Robertmurraya sp. FSL R5-0851: one gene and its partner. Each later gene encodes a partner of the first gene's protein in a complex. Links are inferred from orthologs where the notes say so. Each region holds a gene or a part of one and is shown in the gene's direction. Other genes may lie near its edges.

Evidence for each region.
Region 2: the proteins of ftsZ (region 1) and mciZ are in contact, whole or in part, in a crystal structure (PDB 4U39), measured with the Bacillus subtilis proteins. The link is inferred for Robertmurraya sp. FSL R5-0851 from one-to-one orthologs.

The regions. Positions count from the first base shown.
Region 1 is NZ_JBBOOE010000001.1:1,490,372-1,499,259, forward strand. The notes cover bases 5,995-8,802. They hold ftsZ (cell division protein FtsZ), read left to right. Parts: upstream 5,995-6,729; coding sequence 6,730-7,875; downstream 7,876-8,802. Other genes in these bases: ftsA (cell division protein FtsA), read left to right, coding at 5,995-6,680; spoIIGA (sigma-E processing peptidase SpoIIGA), read left to right, coding at 8,117-8,802. Outside these bases: spoVE (stage V sporulation protein E), read left to right, coding at 1-195; murG (undecaprenyldiphospho-muramoylpentapeptide beta-N-acetylglucosaminyltransferase), read left to right, coding at 402-1,508; murB (UDP-N-acetylmuramate dehydrogenase), read left to right, coding at 1,587-2,495; MKX65_RS07780 (cell division protein FtsQ/DivIB), read left to right, coding at 2,659-3,453; MKX65_RS07785 (DUF881 domain-containing protein), read left to right, coding at 3,431-4,132; MKX65_RS07790 (DUF881 domain-containing protein), read left to right, coding at 4,185-4,913; MKX65_RS07795 (small basic family protein), read left to right, coding at 4,916-5,266; more of ftsA, read left to right, coding at 5,397-5,994; more of spoIIGA, read left to right, coding at 8,803-8,888. UniProt on the Bacillus subtilis protein: Essential cell division protein that forms a contractile ring structure (Z ring) at the future cell division site. The regulation of the ring assembly controls the timing and the location of cell division.
Region 2 is NZ_JBBOOE010000001.1:3,098,169-3,106,923, forward strand. Bases 3,407-6,081 are described here. They hold mciZ (Z-ring formation inhibitor MciZ), read left to right. Parts: upstream 3,407-4,514; coding sequence 4,515-4,649; downstream 4,650-6,081. Other genes in these bases: MKX65_RS15995 (endonuclease Q family protein), read right to left, coding at 3,407-3,890; MKX65_RS16000 (NUDIX domain-containing protein), read right to left, coding at 3,887-4,441; MKX65_RS16010 (aldo/keto reductase), read left to right, coding at 4,735-5,643; MKX65_RS16015 (YqkE family protein), read right to left, coding at 5,708-5,959; MKX65_RS16020 (3-oxoacid CoA-transferase subunit B), read right to left, coding at 6,028-6,081. Also shown: site-specific tyrosine recombinase XerD, read right to left, coding at 1-378; MKX65_RS15975 (YqzK family protein), read right to left, coding at 385-612; fur (ferric iron uptake transcriptional regulator), read right to left, coding at 776-1,231; spoIIM (stage II sporulation protein M), read right to left, coding at 1,349-1,993; MKX65_RS15990 (GNAT family N-acetyltransferase), read left to right, coding at 2,140-2,703; more of MKX65_RS15995, read right to left, coding at 2,727-3,406; more of MKX65_RS16020, read right to left, coding at 6,082-6,684; MKX65_RS16025 (CoA transferase subunit A), read right to left, coding at 6,700-7,389; MKX65_RS16030 (hydroxymethylglutaryl-CoA lyase), read left to right, coding at 7,535-8,437; MKX65_RS16035 (alpha/beta hydrolase), read left to right, coding at 8,523-8,755. UniProt on the Bacillus subtilis protein: Blocks Z-ring formation in the mother cell during sporulation by inhibiting the polymerization of FtsZ. Binds to the minus end of FtsZ and functions as a filament-capping protein. At high concentrations, is capable of both capping and sequestration of FtsZ.

The DNA.
Region 1 (8,888 bases):
TATGGAAGTTTCTTAGCTGTTGGAATTGTGGCAATGGTTGCTATTCAAGTAATGATCAATGTGGGTGTGGTTACAGGGCTTATGCCGGTAACTGGAATTACTCTCCCGTTTCTAAGCTATGGAGGTTCTTCCTTAACACTCATGCTTATGGCCATTGGGGTGCTACTGAATATTAGTAAACACTCGAAATTATGAGATAGGTAAGTTTAAGAACCCTGTTATTCATGCAGGGTTCTCTTCTGTTTATTATTACATTTAGATGACAATCGTTCGTTGTTTTTCGATTTGTCGTTTGAAATATAGTAAAATGGGGTAAAACGTGAGGGTGATTTTTTTCAGAAGACATCATGACTATCACCTATGAATAGTTGATTTTTCAACGTTAAGGAGAGTGGAAAGAATTGCGTATAGTTGTAAGTGGTGGTGGAACCGGTGGTCATATTTATCCGGCTCTTGCGCTTATTAGAGAGATACAAAAGGAACATAATAATGCTGAGTTTTTATATATCGGTACTGAAAAAGGATTAGAAAATACCATTGTTAAAAGAGAAAACATTCCTTTTCAATCCATACATATTACTGGGTTTAAACGTAAACTTTCAATAGATAATGTGAAAACGGTGATTAGATTCTTAAAGGGTGTTCAGAAAAGTAAGCAATATTTAAAAGAATTTAAAGCAGATGTAGTCATAGGAACGGGCGGGTACGTATGCGGTCCTGTTGTGTATGCTGCTTCTAAGCTTGGAATTCCAACAATCATACATGAACAAAACAGTGTACCGGGATTAACGAATAAGTTTTTAAGTCGATATGTCGATAAAGTTGCTATTTGTTTTGAAGAAGCGAAAAGCTATTTTCCTCAAGAAAAGGTTGAACTTACAGGAAATCCCAGAGCATCTGAAGTATTAAATAAGGATGGGATTAAGGGGAAACTGTCTGTTGGTTTAAAAACAAATGTTCCATCTGTATTAGTAGTAGGTGGAAGTCGTGGAGCACGGCCTATAAATGAAGCCATTTTAAAATCATTGTCAGTGCTTAGTGAAAAACCTTATCAAGTATTATATGTAACCGGAGAGGTTCACTATGATGAAGTACTCAAAGAAGTGGAATTAGTCGGGAACCCTGATAACGTCATAGTAAAGCCTTTTATTCATAATATGCCAGAAGTGCTTGCAGGAATGGATCTAATTGTTGCTCGAGCAGGTGCAACGACATTAGCTGAATTGACATCTTTAGGCGTACCTAGCATACTTGTTCCTAGCCCATATGTGACAAACAATCATCAGGAAAAAAATGCTCGCGCCTTAAGTGATCATGGTGCTGCCATTTTAATGCTTGAAAAAGACCTAACGGCTACTAAATTAGTAGAGCAAATGGATTCTCTCTTACTTAATAAAGAGAGCTTAAAAGAAATGAAGAAAGCAGCCTATAAATTAGGGATTCGTGATGCGGCCCAGAGACTGTATCGATTAATGGAGACGTTACTAACAAAAAGAAACGGTCGATAATAATGATTCCTAGGTTTGTAGCCTAGGTTTGACACGATGCATAAGATAAAATAACTCCGACTGAAAGGGGAGGTAGGAATGATTGGATTAGCTGAAGAATTAAAGCAGTCTAAGATTGGAACGGTAAAAGAAAATGAGCCAATGGCGAATCATACAACGATTAAGATTGGTGGACCTGCAGAACTTTTTGTAGAGCCCTCATCAGTAGAAAACTTAGAAGCGACCATGAATTTGATCCGCAAGTATAGAGTACAGTGGATTGCTATTGGAAGAGGGTCAAACTTACTCGTGTCTGATCGAGGAATTTCCGGTGTGGTAATTAAGCTTGGTGCAGGGGTAGATAAGGTTGAAATTAATGGAACTACACTTACGGTTGGTGGTGGACATTCACTTGTAAGCTTGGCAACTTCCATCAGTAGAAAAGGGTTATCCGGATTAGAGTTTGCTAGTGGGATTCCTGGGTCTGTCGGTGGTGCAGTGTTTATGAACGCGGGGGCACATGGCTCTGATATATCAAAGATACTCGAAAAAGCTCTTGTGCTTTTTGAAGACGGCACATTAGAATGGGTAGCTAATGAGGAAATGGAGTTTTCTTACCGAACCTCTGTGTTGCAAAAAAAGCGTCCAGGTGTTGTTGTTGAAGCTGTTTTTTCATTGAAAGAAGGAAACAAGGATTCTATTTTTGGTGAAATGCAAAAGAACAAAGACTACCGCAAAGAAACCCAGCCATGGAATTTCCCGTGTGCGGGTAGCATTTTTCGTAATCCACTGCCAAATTATGCAGGTAAGTTAATTGAGGTTGCTGGCTTAAAGGGATACCAAATCGGTGGGGCTAAAATATCAGAAATGCATGGGAATTTCATCGTAAATACAGGAAACGCAAAAGCTGACGATGTTTTACAGTTAATTCAGCATGTTAAGGATACGATATATGATTTGTATGAAGTAAAAATGGAAACAGAAGTTGAAATAATAGGAATAAAATAGGATGATTGTCCCCCTTACAAAGTATCAGTATGTGATATAATAAATACTTGGGAAATTACTTATTACCTAAAAATAACGGCATGATTTCTCGTGCCGTTGTTTTCACTTATAAAAAATTATTGGATTCTCTGTTTTTTACACAAAATATATTAGCGATAGTGAGGTGATTGGATTGGATCAGGGGAAAATAGTCTCGATTGAAGAACGGATTCCCAAATTGAAACAACAAAGACGAAAAAAGGCAAATAGAAGACTTGTAACCTTATTAAGTTTATTCTTCTTGTTAATCGTTTGTGTCGTTTATTTCCAATCACCGCTCAGTCATATTAAAAAAATAAGTGTTAGTGGTAATGACTTATATAAGGCTGAACTTCTTGTGAAAAACAGTGGCTTGTCCACTGGAATGAATATTTGGAAGCTTGATAAGAAAGAAGTGGAAACGAAAATAGAGAAGCTTCCGGAAATAAAATCAGCAACTGTAAAATGGTCATTTCCTAATAGTGTATTAATTACTGTAGAGGAATATGATCGGATTGCCGTTATTGCAAATGAAAATTCGTTTATTCCCGTGTTAGAGAATGGTGAAATACTAGAGGATGAAGGGATTACAAGCTCCCCTTCTAATGCCCCGATATTAATTGGTTTTACAGAAGGTGAGATCCTTGAAGAGATGGTTAATAGCCTGAAAGAGCTCCCGTTTGAAATTCTTTACTCCATTTCAGAAGTGAACTACACACCGAAAGAAACGGATCGTTTCCATATTTCTTTATATATGAATGATGGAAATGAAGTCAGTGCATCTTTAAGGAGTTTCTCAAAAAAAATGATACACTACCCTTCCATCGTTAGTCAGTTAGATCCGTCACAAAAGGGTGTCATTGATTTAGAGGTGGGTTCGTATTTTAAATCATACGACCCAGGAGGAGTTGAAACAAGTGAAGAAGAGGGTGAAGGGTAAACATGTTATCCTCTCGTTAGTTTTCCTTGTATTAGGTTATATGGTGTCTTTTTCTTACCATTTAACTAAGCAGGAAAAAGCACAAAATACGATAACGGACAAGCAGTGGAATCGTGATTTAGAATTGCGAAATCAGTTGATTTCACAGGAAGAAAGAAACCGAGAGCTTCAGAATGAATTAAAGGAAAAACAAGATAAAATTGTAGAGATTGAAGAAGAATTAGCGAAAGAAGAACAAGTTTTCTTCAATCTCGCGGAAGACGCGGAAAAATATCGTATGTTTGTAGGTAAAGTCAAGGTAAAAGGGAAGGGAGTAGAAGTGTCCCTTGCTGATGGTGACTACAATCCTAATGAAGAAAACATAAATAACTATATTGTTCATGAGCACCATGTCTTTAAAGTGATTAATGAGTTATATATTTCGGGTGCTTCGGCAATTGCGATTAATGGGCAAAGGCTCACACATAATTCCTATATTCTTTGTAATGGTCCAGTGATTGAAGTGGATGGATATCAACATCCTGCTCCTTTTGTTATTACGGCTATTGGTGATCCTGATGTGATGACCTCTGCTTTGAATTTAACAGGAGGAATTAAAGATATGCTGGTAAATGACAATATTGAAGTAACGATCCAGAAAAAAGAAGAAGTTATATTAGATCCGTTATTAGGCACTTAACTCTTTTTGAATGTTTTGTCCACAATAATGAAGAAAGCTAGGTGATTTTTACGTGGACAGAAAGAAAATAAACAGCTTGGTAATCATCGGGGTCATTGTTGGATTCATGCTTGCTATCCAATTTCAAACGGTCTCTAAACCAGAGGTACGAGACACAAGGGATACCTGGCAGCTTCGTGAGGATTTACTGAAGGAAAAGGAACTTCAATCCCGACTGATTAAAGAAATTCGTTCCATTGAAGAAAAATTGAACGAATACGAAACGGAAAGAGAACAGGGAAAAGGAAACACGTTAAGGAATACTCTAGAGGAATTAAAGCAAGAAGCAGGACTAACAGAGTTGACTGGCCCAGGTTTGACGATATACATAGAACAACTGAATGAAGAATTGATCTTAGGGACTTCTGGTGCTACACTTTCACCGGACCTATTAGAACGACTGCTAAATGAGATAAATATGTATGGTGCAAAACATGTTTCGGTCGCAGGTCAAAGGGTGATCAATACTACTGTAATCCGTGATATAAATGGCGAAACGAAAATAAACGGACGTTCCTTAACAAAATTTCCAATTGAAATTATCGTTTTGACGGAGGATTTTACCGTTGCGGAAAAGCTGTACAATCAAATGCAGGTTTCTAAATCAGCAGAAGAATTCTTTATTGATAATTTAACCGTCACCATAAAGAAGCCTGAGCTTTCCATTGCTGTCCCAGCCTTTGAAGATTCTATTCGAATTAGAGGTATGGAGCAAGTAAAATCTGACAAAGGAGATAGTTAATCATGTGGCTTCCCCTTTTAGGATTGATCATTGGAGTCGTCCTTGGATTATTAACAGATATATCTGTCCCTGAGGAATATTCCAATTATCTATCCATTGCCGTACTAGCTGCCCTTGATACTTTATTCGGTGGAATCAGGGCACATCTGCAAAATATATATGACGAAAAGGTTTTTGTTTCCGGTTTTTTCTTTAATATTATTCTTGCTGCAAGTTTAGCTTTTCTAGGTGTTCATCTTGGTGTAGACTTGTATTTAGCAGCAGTTTTTGCGTTTGGGGTAAGACTATTTCAAAATATAGCCGTGATTCGAAGAATTCTGCTAACAAAATGGTCTACAAATAAAGAAAAATAGAAAAAATTTGTATATTTTAAAAGGGAATATATTAAATTTGCCGAATAATCTTATAGATACATTATTATACGGTATGAAAAAATAGGAATTGTTGTTCAATTTTTTGAATTGTTAAAGGAGGTGCCAAAGAATGAACAGCAATGAAATATATGTAAGTCTTGACATCGGTACATCCAGCGTAAAAGTGATCATTGGAGAAATGGTCAATGACTCTTTGAATATTATTGGTGTTGGCAATGTTAAATCCGAAGGACTAAGAAAAGGATCCATTGTTGATATAGATGAAACCGTTCATTCTATTAGAAAGGCAATCGAACAAGCTGAGAGAATGATAGGCATGGAAATTAATAAGGTAATTGTTGGTGTAACTGGAAATCATGTGATGTTACAGCCATGTCATGGTGTAGTAGCTGTATCAAGTGAAAATCGTGAAATTACCAATGAGGATGTTGCTAGAGTAATTGATGCAGCACAAGTAATATCCATTCCACCTGAGCGTGAGATTATTGATGTCATTCCGAAGCAATTTATTGTTGATGGATTAGATGAAATTAATGACCCACGGGGAATGATAGGTGTAAGGCTTGAAATGGAAGGAACGATTATTACAGGTTCTAAGACGATTTTACATAATACTCTTCGATGCGTAGAACGTTCTGGATTAGAAATCCTTGATATTACTTTACAACCACTTGCTTCTGGTGCCTTTGCACTCTCAAAGGATGAAAAAAACTTAGGTGTGGCACTCGTTGATATTGGTGGGGGATCAACAACAATTAGTGTTTTTGAACATGGATTCTTACGAGCAGCAAGTGTACTTCCAGTTGGTGGAGACCATATAACAAAAGATATATCGATTGGTCTTCGGACATCTACTGAAGATGCTGAGAAAATAAAAACAAAACATGGACATGCATACTATGACCATGCTTCCGAAGAAGAAGTGTTTAGCGTACCGATTATCGGAAGTGATCAGCATCAACAATTTAACCAGCTTGAAGTTTCTGATATTATTGAAGCAAGAACGGAAGAAATTTTTGACCTTATACAAAATGAAATTAGACGTTTGGGCATTCGTGATTTACCTGGTGGTTATGTTTTATCAGGTGGAGTAGCAAACACTCAAGGAATTCTTGAATTAGCGCAAGTGGTTTTCCAAAACCGAGTTCGCATCGCCATTCCGGATTATATTGGAGTACGTGAACCGCAATACACGACTGCTGTCGGTTTAATAAAATTCGCTTACAAAAATGCTAAAATACAAGGTAGGTCTATTGGTAACAGTACGGCTGCTGGCGAATCAAAGGAAAAGAGAGTTCAAAAGCAGCCTCAACCAAAGGCAAAGCCGGACAAGCAGCCGGAAGAAAAAATGACATCACGAGTGAAAAAATTCCTTGGTTACTTTTTTGAATAGTATTCAATCGATCGCTACCGGGAATATCGACGAATTAGGAGGATTTGTCATGTTGGAATTTGATACAAATTTAGATTCATTGGCAACTATAAAAGTAATCGGCGTAGGTGGAGGCGGAAACAATGCTGTTAATCGGATGATTGAGCATGGCGTCCAAGGTGTCGAATTTATCGCGGTAAATACAGATGCGCAGGCATTAAATTTATCGAAGGCAGAAACAAGAATGCAAATTGGGGGAAAGCTTACTCGTGGACTTGGAGCAGGAGCAAACCCTGAAGTAGGGAAAAAAGCAGCTGAAGAAAGTAGAGAACAAATTGAAGAAGTGTTAGCTGGGGCCGATATGGTTTTCGTTACAGCTGGTATGGGTGGCGGAACTGGAACAGGGGCTGCACCCGTTATTGCTCAAATCGCTCGCGAGTTAGGGGCATTAACAGTCGGAGTTGTAACAAGACCGTTTACGTTTGAAGGTAGAAAGCGTTCGACTCAAGCTCAAGGTGGCATCTCTTCCATGAAGGAAGCGGTTGATACACTAATCGTTATTCCAAATGATCGTCTTCTTGAAATTGTGGATAAGAGTACACCAATGCTTGAAGCATTCCGTGAGGCTGACAATGTTCTACGTCAAGGGGTTCAAGGTATATCGGACCTTATTGCAACACCTGGTCTTATCAACTTAGACTTTGCAGATGTAAAGACAATTATGTCTAACAAAGGCTCTGCTCTTATGGGGATTGGTGTAGCTGCAGGAGAAAACCGTGCAACAGAAGCAGCAAAGAAAGCCATTTCTTCACCGCTTCTAGAAAAGTCCATTGATGGAGCACAAGGAGTCTTGATGAACATTACTGGTGGATCAAACTTAAGCCTATATGAAGTTCAGGAAGCAGCAGATATCGTTGCTTCTGCATCTGACCAAGAAGTGAACATGATTTTTGGATCGGTTATCAATGATAACTTGAAGGATGAGATCCTAGTAACAGTGATTGCGACCGGTTTTAATGAAGATATTTCTCAACCGAAGCCAACAAGTCGTCCAGGTTTTGGGCAACAAAAACAATCTGTTGCACCTACAAAGCCACAAAGAGAAATCATTCGTGAAGAGGAGTACAATGAACCTGTACGTTCAAATACTTCACACAGCAGTGACGATACGTTAGATATACCTACTTTCTTACGTAATCGCAATAGAAGACGATAGGTAAACCCTATCAATACAAAAAGCAGAATTCGACCAGAATTCTGCTTTTTATTTTGTTTTAAGAGGAAAATCAGTTTTCCCAACCTGAGATGAGAAATTTTGACAAAAAACGGAGAGATTTGTGAAAATCTCTTCTTTTTTATGTACATAAAGTGACACACTTCCAACATCTATGTACGTTATACTTTTTCATAACAGAATAATAGATTGAATAAGGAGAAACGAGCAAGGAGGATAATCTTTGACACTTTATTTAGATGTGATTTGGCTGCTAAATCTCCTTTTCGATACGTTACTTCTTTATTTAACTGCCATAATAGTAAAAAGAGAGTATAAGATTTGGAGACTGTTTTGTGGAGGACTTATAGGATCCTTCATTATTATATTGGCTTTTACTCCTTTTCAGAATTATTCTGGTCATCCTGTCGTGAAATTAGCCTTTTCTTTAGTGATGGTTCTAGTTACCTTTGGATACAAAAGATTACGTACCTTTATCCGTACAACGATGACCTTCTATTTCGTTACCTTTTTAGTAGGTGGAGCGCTTATTGGGGTTCATTATTTCATTCAGTTTGATAACCAATTGACCTCCTCTGTTTTAATAGGAAGTGTAAAGGGATTTGGTGATCCGATTAGCTGGTTTTTTGTTCTCATAGGTTTTCCGATTGCATGGCATTTCTCCAGATCAAATATTGAACAATTTGAAATGACGAAAATACAATTTGATCAAATGGTTTCTATTCGCATTCAGATTGGAGAAAGTCAATTCACATGTAAAGGTCTGGTGGATAGTGGGAATCAACTTTATGATCCTCTCACTAAAATGCCTGTCATGTTTGTCTCTGTCTATAACCAATTAGAAACGATCCCTGAATCCATTAGGATACTTTCAAGTGAAAAGGATGAGATCATTTATGGAAAAGCCTCTCTTCCAACTGAATGGGAAAATAAGCTCCGAATTATCCCGTATAAAGTAGTTGGACAAGAGCATCAGCTTATCATTGCTGTTAAGC
Region 2 (8,755 bases), 1.6 Mb from region 1 along the record:
AAGCTTCGGTGCCTCTAACAATCTTTCTACCTCTTGCAGATTCAACACCTTTGGAAGTGTTCGTTCTAGCTGAGGTGTTTCAATATGTACAGAAGGATCCTGCTCAGCTACTTTTTCACGTAATAAGAACTGATGAAAAGCACGTATAGAGGCTATATTTCTGGCGATCGTTCTTGAGGATTTTCCTTGTTCTTTTAAATGACCTAAAAAGTGTACAATCTGAATCCGGCCGATCCCGTCAATGGATTGAACATTTTCTACTGTCTTTATATATTTTACATACGCTTTTAAATCTCGTTCGTACGATACAATCGTATTTTTAGCTAATGCTTTTTCAACTATTAGAAAGTGCATAAAGTCCTTTAACTCATCTTCCATCTAACATTACTCCCCATTTAAGTAAAAAAGAACGATGCGATCAAACCAAGTAGATTTTTCAGTATCTACATTCGCTGACACTTTTACCGCTGTCCCGTTTGGTTCATCGTATCGATGATAATCTTGATACTCTTCATTTACCCACATAATACCATAATAAAAGAGGATTGTGCATCCGGTAAAAAGGATAAATACCTTCAAGGTTTGAAAAACGAGCTGGAACCACGTTTTCATTTCTGGTGTCCCCCAAGTCCAAAATAAAGTATTGGTTCTTTCTCTTAAAGAACCTACTAGTAAAGGGTATGCCAGTTTGGACAAGAATTATACCTAAAGGGCAGTATCTGTTTAAAAAAGAACAAAAATAAAAAACCTTTCCATTTGAAAAGGTTTTGCTGATTTATTCTTCATCCTCTACTTTGTCATGGCAGCGGTGGCAAATACCATGAAAGGTTAAACGGTGGTCCTTAATCTTAAAGTTCCAGCGGCGCTCTACCGTTTCTTCCACATCTTCAAGTAGATCTTCTTGTATTTCGTCAACTGCTCCACATTCAATACATACTAAATGGTGATGGAAGTGTGCTGCACCTTCTTGTCTCAAGTCGTACCTTGAAACTCCATCTCCAAAGTTTATTTTATCAACAATTTTCAATTCAGTAAGTAATTCCAAAGTTCGATAAACAGTTGCCAATCCAATCTCAGGCGATTTTTCTTTTACAAGGAGGTATACATCTTCCGCACTTAAATGATCCTCTTCATGCTCTAATAACACTCGAACGGTTGCTTCGCGCTGAGGTGTTAACTTGTAACTGGACGAATGTAACTGTTTTTTTATTCTATCAATTCGATTTTCCATCACGAAAGTCCTCCCTCGCCACTGTCAATACCCATTATAACAGATGGTAATAGACTTTCAAAATAAAATAATTACAAATAAGCGAAAATAAATATTATCATATAAAAATAATTATTATTAAGAATGTACCGATTCAACAATTGTTTTCATTAATAAAGGAGATATATATGCCTCAATGGCAGCTGCTATCGCAATGAATACAAGAGCGGCTAAAAAGGCTGCAACGTATCCACCTAGCAACGGCATGATTGGCTGGCCCTGTTTTTTCATAAATTGTCTTCGAATCATCTTTAGTGAGAATGCTACTGACAGGGTCGCACCGATAATAAAAACGGGAATAACTAATAGATTTTGCGGAAGTACAGATACAAATGATAAAACAAAACCTTCCCAGCCCATTTGATTCACTAAAAAACCAACCGTAAACCCAACAACCATTCCTTTCATAAACAAAAGTATGAGTGTGATCGGCAAGCCGATAATTGATACACCTAAAACCCACATGAGCCCTACAAACTTACTGTTATGAAAGAAACTTTGATAAAACAAATCTTTTGATGCCGCTACTTTTCCGTCTGATACTTGTCCGAAAAACTGTGACAAATAATAAAACAAGTCTTCCTTCTGGGTAAAGCTTAAACTATTGACGATAATCGCTCCAAAGATGACCCCCATCAGAAATAACACCACGACAAATAAATAAATCGAGGAGTGCTCGCGGAAATGCATGGCTACGACGTTCTGGTATTTTCTTTTCTTCAATTGCTTTTCCTCCCCTTACAACTCAGTTAGTAAAATGTATGCAAACTCTAGTAATGGTATGACTAGATAGATTCTAAAATCTCTTGCCTTAACCATAACTTTCCAGTTATAATACTCGAAATCTCATTTTTTGGAGGGAAAAGATAATGAAACCTATATTAATAGATTTTCCAGAAAAAATAGAATCAGAGCGGCTCTATATTCGTCCTTGTATGCCTGGAGACGGTCATCTTGTATATGAAGCCATTCAAGCCTCCCTTAATGAGTTACAGCAGTGGCTCCCATTCGCTCATCATAGTCAAACGCTTGAAGAGGTAGAAGAAGGGGTTAGAAAATCGTATGCACAATTTATATTAAAAGAGGATATTCGTCTTCATATTTTTAGAAAAGAGGATCACCAATTTATTGGTTCAACTGGGCTGCACCGAATCAATTGGGAGGCAGGTTGCTTTGAGATCGGATATTGGTGTGATAGCCGTTTTACAAAAAAGGGGTATATTACTGAATCAACAACTTCTTTAATAAAAACTGTATTTAAAGATTTGCAAGCGAATCGCGTCGAAATCCGTTGTGATCCGGATAATATCGTCAGTCGCAGCATTCCAGAAAAACTCGGATTTACACTAGAAGCGACCTTAAAAAACAATAGTAAAAGCGCAGATGGAAAAACACTTAGGGATACTTGTGTTTTTTCAAAGCTAAAAAAATAGAAGAGACAGTATCTTTGTCTCTTCTATTCAATGATCTTCCCATATCTTCCTCCACCGCCCGCATGGAAATGAAGGTCTCCGTTTCTAGCTGCAACAATTAATTCTGCCACGCGTTTTGGAACAACCTCATATAAAGCTTCTTCCGGCACGTGATGGAGAATGGCCATTTCCGTTCCAAAATGATCTAGTAATTTTTGAAAAAGCTTTGGTCCGAGCCCTGGAATAAAGTCTAAAGGAACTTGATGAATATATGGAGGACGCCCCTGCCTTCCCTCTTTAGAGGTTTGAAGCTCTCGTATTCTTGTGGCAACTCCTTTGATGAATTTTGAATGGCCACAAGCTGCGCATGATTGATCGGACAACTGAACTTTTTCATTGCAGTGAGCACATACGGTTTCGTGATACTTTCCAAGCAATGGATCAAGACCATAGTTTGCTTCCACATACTGACCATCCTGGTTGTATAAAGCCTCCTGAAAGCTAGTAAAAGACAACTCTTTCATTTTTATCTGTTGATACTCTCTAGCGATTTTTCCTAATGAGTGTGCATCTGAATTCGTCACATACGAATAACGGTGAAGCTCACCTATTTGGTCTGCCATTTGCGTATTAGCACTTAAGCCAAGCTCTATGCCATCTATTAAGTTCGGATCAAATACCTCGGTGAGTGTCTGTTTTACCCCTTTTCCAAACAAGCTTTTAAAAGGAGTAAATACATGGGCTGGAATAAATAATCCTCCTAGCTCCTTCACCTTTTTCTGCAACTCGAGCCCTGTAACATAGATCCGCTGTGAGCTTAGGTTGATATTTTTCAAATGATTCGAAAGCCATTGAGAAAATTCCTTTAATCGAGCCATGTCAGGTAAAAAGGCTAGTATATGAATAGGTCCCATGCAGTTATCGTCATAGATTTCAAGTTCAGAACCCATAAGGATAAGCATGTCTCCATACAATAAACCACCTCTAGGGGCCTCTATTACTTCCCCTCCACTTATCAATGCTTCTATTTCTTGTATGACCTCAGGTGAATGGCAATCGATGATTCCAATGATATCCAATCCTTTGATCGTTCTCGCATGCTGAATAATATTTGTAAACGTTAATGATTTTGACCCCGTAATTTTCACTGCCTTCCCATTCCATGTTCTCCCAATATGGATGTGAAGGTCGGCGAAGTATGAGTTCATTTCTTTAATGCCTCTTGAAGTTGTAAGTATTGAACAGCGTAGGCTGTTTTTGCATCATATATTTTTCTCTCTTCTATGTACTCTAGTGCTTCTTCAAGCGTTAGCTCTACTAATGTTACAAATTCATCCTCATCTGGTGGTGCAGCGTCTTCTTTTTTCTCTAGTCCTCGTGCCACATATAAATGAACAAGTTCATCCGCGAAGCCAGGTGATGTGTAAAAAGATATCAGCCAGTCTAAGCTTTCACATACATAACCTGTCTCTTCTTCTAACTCACGCTTCGCACAAAGAGATGGTTCTTCTCCTTTTTCAAGCTTTCCTGCAGGAATTTCTACTACATCTCTTTCCAAAGCCTTTCTGTATTGCTCAACCATTACGATTTTTCCGTCATTCGTTATCGCAATAACCGCAACTGCACCGGGATGTTTAATCAGCTCGCGTTTTGAATATTTTCCATTCGGAAGCTCCACATCGTCTACCTGTAACGAGATGATTTTCCCAGAGAAGATCTTTTCCGATTTTATTGTTTTTTCTTCAAAGGATGAACTCATTTGTCTCCACTCCTGTTCTATAGTCAGCTAGTTTCCTCATACATTTTATCATACCTTAATTTGGAGGAAAGTGATGAAAATATACTTACATGGAAAAGGAATCGTTCTTGTCGGGAAAGCATGGGAAATTCGACACAAACTTCTCCAATATTCTAAAGACTATACTCTTGTAAAAGACTGGGTCGAGGACGAGAGAAAGAAAAAGTAAGGCTTGTTCTTCGCATCAATGGAAAATTTTCTGTAAAATAATGAGCAGAAGGTAATCTATTTTATAGAAGAAGGTGCTTAATCCCATGGAAAAGAGACGTCTTGGAAAGTCGGATTTGTATGTAACAGAACTAGGACTTGGATGTATGACGCTTGGAACAGATGCACTTGCAGCAGAACGAATCATCAATGCCTCCTTAGAAGAAGGAGTCAATTATTTTGATACGGCAGACTTATACGACTTCGGAGTAAATGAATCCGTTGTCGGACGAGCTTTGAAACCTGTACGAGAGAAGATAATTATTGCAACTAAGGTGGGAAACCGGTGGAACAGCAATAAGGCTGGTTGGAGCTGGGATCCGAGTAAAACGTATATTAAGGAAGCAGTTAAAGACAGTCTCACTAGACTTGGAACGGATTATATTGATTTATATCAGCTTCATGGCGGAACTTTGGATGATCCAATTGATGAAACGATTGAGGCATTTGAAGAACTTGGCAGTGAGGGGATTGTTAGATACTATGGCATATCCTCGATCCGACCAAATGTGATTCGGGAATATGCTAGTAAATCGAATATCTCATCCGTAATGATGCAGTACAGTATCCTTGATCGCCGTCCGGAAGAGGAAGCTCTAAGTGTTCTTCGTGAGAATGGTATATCAGTTGTGGCACGAGGACCTCTTGCAAAGGGTTTATTAAGTGATGTTGGTGTGAATAAAATTATGGAAAAGGGCTTTATGGATTATTCAGAGGAAGAGTTAGGCTCGCTCTTATTAAAATTGAAAAACCATTTTGGAGATCGGTCTTTAACTGAAGTTGCTTTGCGATATGTTCTTCATAACCCTACCACTGCGAGTGTTGTTGCTGGGGCAAGCACGGTGGAACAAGTGAAGAACAATGCAAAGGCTGTACGCTCTCAAGCCTTAACAGAAGAAGAGGTTTCTTTTATTAAGAAAGTTTCAAAAGCGAATATGTATGGTGAGCATCGGTAATACGAAAATGACCGTCTAACAATGGAAGGTCCTTCATCACAAAGATGAAGGACCACACATGCAATCACTTAAATTTCTTCCAATCAAATTCACTTTCATTTAGAAGTTCTTCAAACGTTTTGTTTTTTTCTTTTAGGCGGCGTTCTTCTCTTTTTCTTTCCTCTTCCGCTTCCTTTTTCGCTTGAGCTTGTTCCTCTAATTCATTTTTTGTATTCTTTAATTGTTTGACTAGATCCACATTCAATAGGTCACCGAGTGTGACTGGTTTGTCTTCGACTTTCTTTTGAGCCGGGCGAGTTTGTTTTTTCTTTTTCATTCAAAATCCCTCTCTACATGTTGATGACGAATATTATACCAAATGTTCGGTCATCGTTCTATCCATCACTAAAATGCATTTAATCGAACCTTCTCATCAATTAACAATTCAGGCTCAGTGGATGCAACCACTTCTTTAACCGTGTAGCCCTTTGCGACTTCCACCAACTTTAACCCATTAGAAGTTACATCAATGACAGCTCTGTCAGTAATAATTCTGTCCACTACACCTTGACCCGTTAAAGGCAAACTACAATTTTTAAGGATTTTTGCATCACCACTTTTGTTCGTATGCTCCATAATGACGATGATTTTTCTCGCCCCATGAACCAGGTCCATCGCTCCACCCATGCCTTTAATCATTTTCCCTGGAATCATCCAGTTCGCTAAATCTCCATTTTCGGACACTTCCATCCCTCCTAGGATGGCGATATCCACATGCCCACCTCGAATCATCGCAAATGACTCTGCACTATCAAAATAAGCAGCTCCTGGTATAGCCGTAACGGTCTCTTTCCCCGCATTAATTAAATCTGCGTCCACTTCCTCTTTCTTTGGAAAAGGTCCTATCCCGAGCAGACCATTTTCAGATTGTAAAACAACCTCTTTATCCTTTGATATAAAATTCGCAACAAGAGTTGGCATTCCTATCCCTAAATTAACGTAAAAGCCGCTTTCAATTTCTTTTTCTGCTCTCTTTGCAATTCTTTCACGAATATTTGTCATTTCCCCACTCCCTTTCTAGCCCTGAACGGTTAGTCTTTCAATCCTTTTTTCCTGTTTTCCAACAATGAGTCGCTGAACATAAATGCTCGGTGTATGGATTTCATTCGGGTTAAGTTCTCCTTTTTCATATAAATATTCTACCTCTGCAATGGTTACTTTCCCTGCAGCTGCCATCATGGGGTTAAAGTTTCGAGCCGTCTTATGATAAATGAGATTTCCCATTTGATCTCCCTTCCAAGCTCGAATGAGGCTAAAATCAGCTTGTAGCGCCTCCTCTAGTAAATATTCTTTTCCATTAAACGCTCTTGTCTCTTTTCCATTTGCAATGGGAGTACCTACTCCAGCCGGTGTATAAAAGGCCGGAATACCAGCTCCACCCGCTCGAATCTTCTCAGCGAGAGTTCCTTGTGGGGTCAATTCCACTTCAAGCTCTCCTGACAAAACTTGCCTCTCAAACTCTTTATTTTCACCCACATAGGACCCAATCATTTTTTTAATCTGCTTATTTTTTAGTAATAGCCCTAGACCCCATTCATCCACTCCACAATTATTAGAAATGACCGTCAAGTCAGTTACTTTCTTTTCAACGAGCGCTAAAATTAAATTTTCGGGAATGCCACAAAGCCCAAAGCCACCCACCATAAGAGTTGCACCATCATGAATATCCTTTACCGCCTCCAAATAAGACGTATAAATTGGTTTCACATCATTCACCCCTTCTCTTTATGTAAACGCTACCACTTCTCTGTTTCTAAAAAGAAAAACTCTTTTATTCCAAGAAAATTTCTATTATTCTTGCATATTCAAAATCAATCACTCTACAATTAACGTATGAAGGGGTGAAAAAAACATGACGATTGATTTACCTAACAAAGTGACAATTATTGAAGTCGGACCTCGTGATGGGCTTCAAAATGTAAGCGTTTTTATCTCAACGGAGGCAAAACTTCAATTTATTGACCAATTAAAGAAATCGGGTATTAAAGAAATGGAGATCACCTCCTTTGTCTCACCAAAGTGGGTTCCACAAATGCAAGATGCCGAGGATATTGTCTGGCACTCCCTAGATCTTAACACCCGCACTATTGTCCTAACTCCTAATCGTTCGGGTATTCAGCGAGCTCGCTTGTCCAATTGTCAAGAAATTGCTCTGTTCGTCGGAGTAAGCAACACGTTTAACCAAAAGAATATTAATCGAACAACGGCTCAGGCGACAGAAGAGCTTCTCCCACTTATAAAAGAGCTAAAAGAGCAAGGTGTTTTTGTACGAGCATGCATTTCTACCGCTTTTTACTGCCCGTTTGAAGGCCGAGTCGAAGAAAAAGAAACCATTCAATTATGCAAGCAATTCGTTCATGCAGGGGTGGATGAATTAAGTGTTGCAGACACCATCGGAATGGCTGCACCGCACGAATCGTATTCTTTGTTTTCAAAGCTTACTACTCTCTTTTCTACTACACTTATTACAGCCCATTTTCACGACACCCGAGGGATGGCACTTGCCAATATATTTGCTGCCCTACAAGCAGGGGTTTCCCGCTTTGATACATCTGCTGGGGGAATTGGTGGTTGTCCGTTTGCTCCAGGGGCGTCTGGAAATGTAGCCACTGAGGATGTTGTTTTTATGCTTGAAAGAATGGGCATTCAAACGGGTATACAATTACCCCTCCTTGTTCAGGCAATAGATGTTATCGCTCCACATCTTCCAAAACCCATTTCAAGCTCTTTTTATACTCTTTATTCCAAAGCTTAGAGATGCTTTCTAAGCTTTTTTTTGTTTTAAATTCCTGTTGAATGGTAAAATTAAGTAAAACACTTTGTATCGGAGGGATGTTTGCCTGAGAAAAGCACTCCGTTTCCTTTTGGGCTTTTTTCTTTTTTTTATCACTTTCGGTTTGTACTTTACCAATCGGCTTATGTATATGAGAACAAAGGATCCTCTTTTTGTTGTTGATCGTGAACAAACAGCAGGTCGTTACAACCCTGATGATTTTGATCGAATCCCTAAACGCGAAGTACTAATTACCTCACCATTTGGATACCCATTAAAAGCCATTGTGCTGGAGCCACA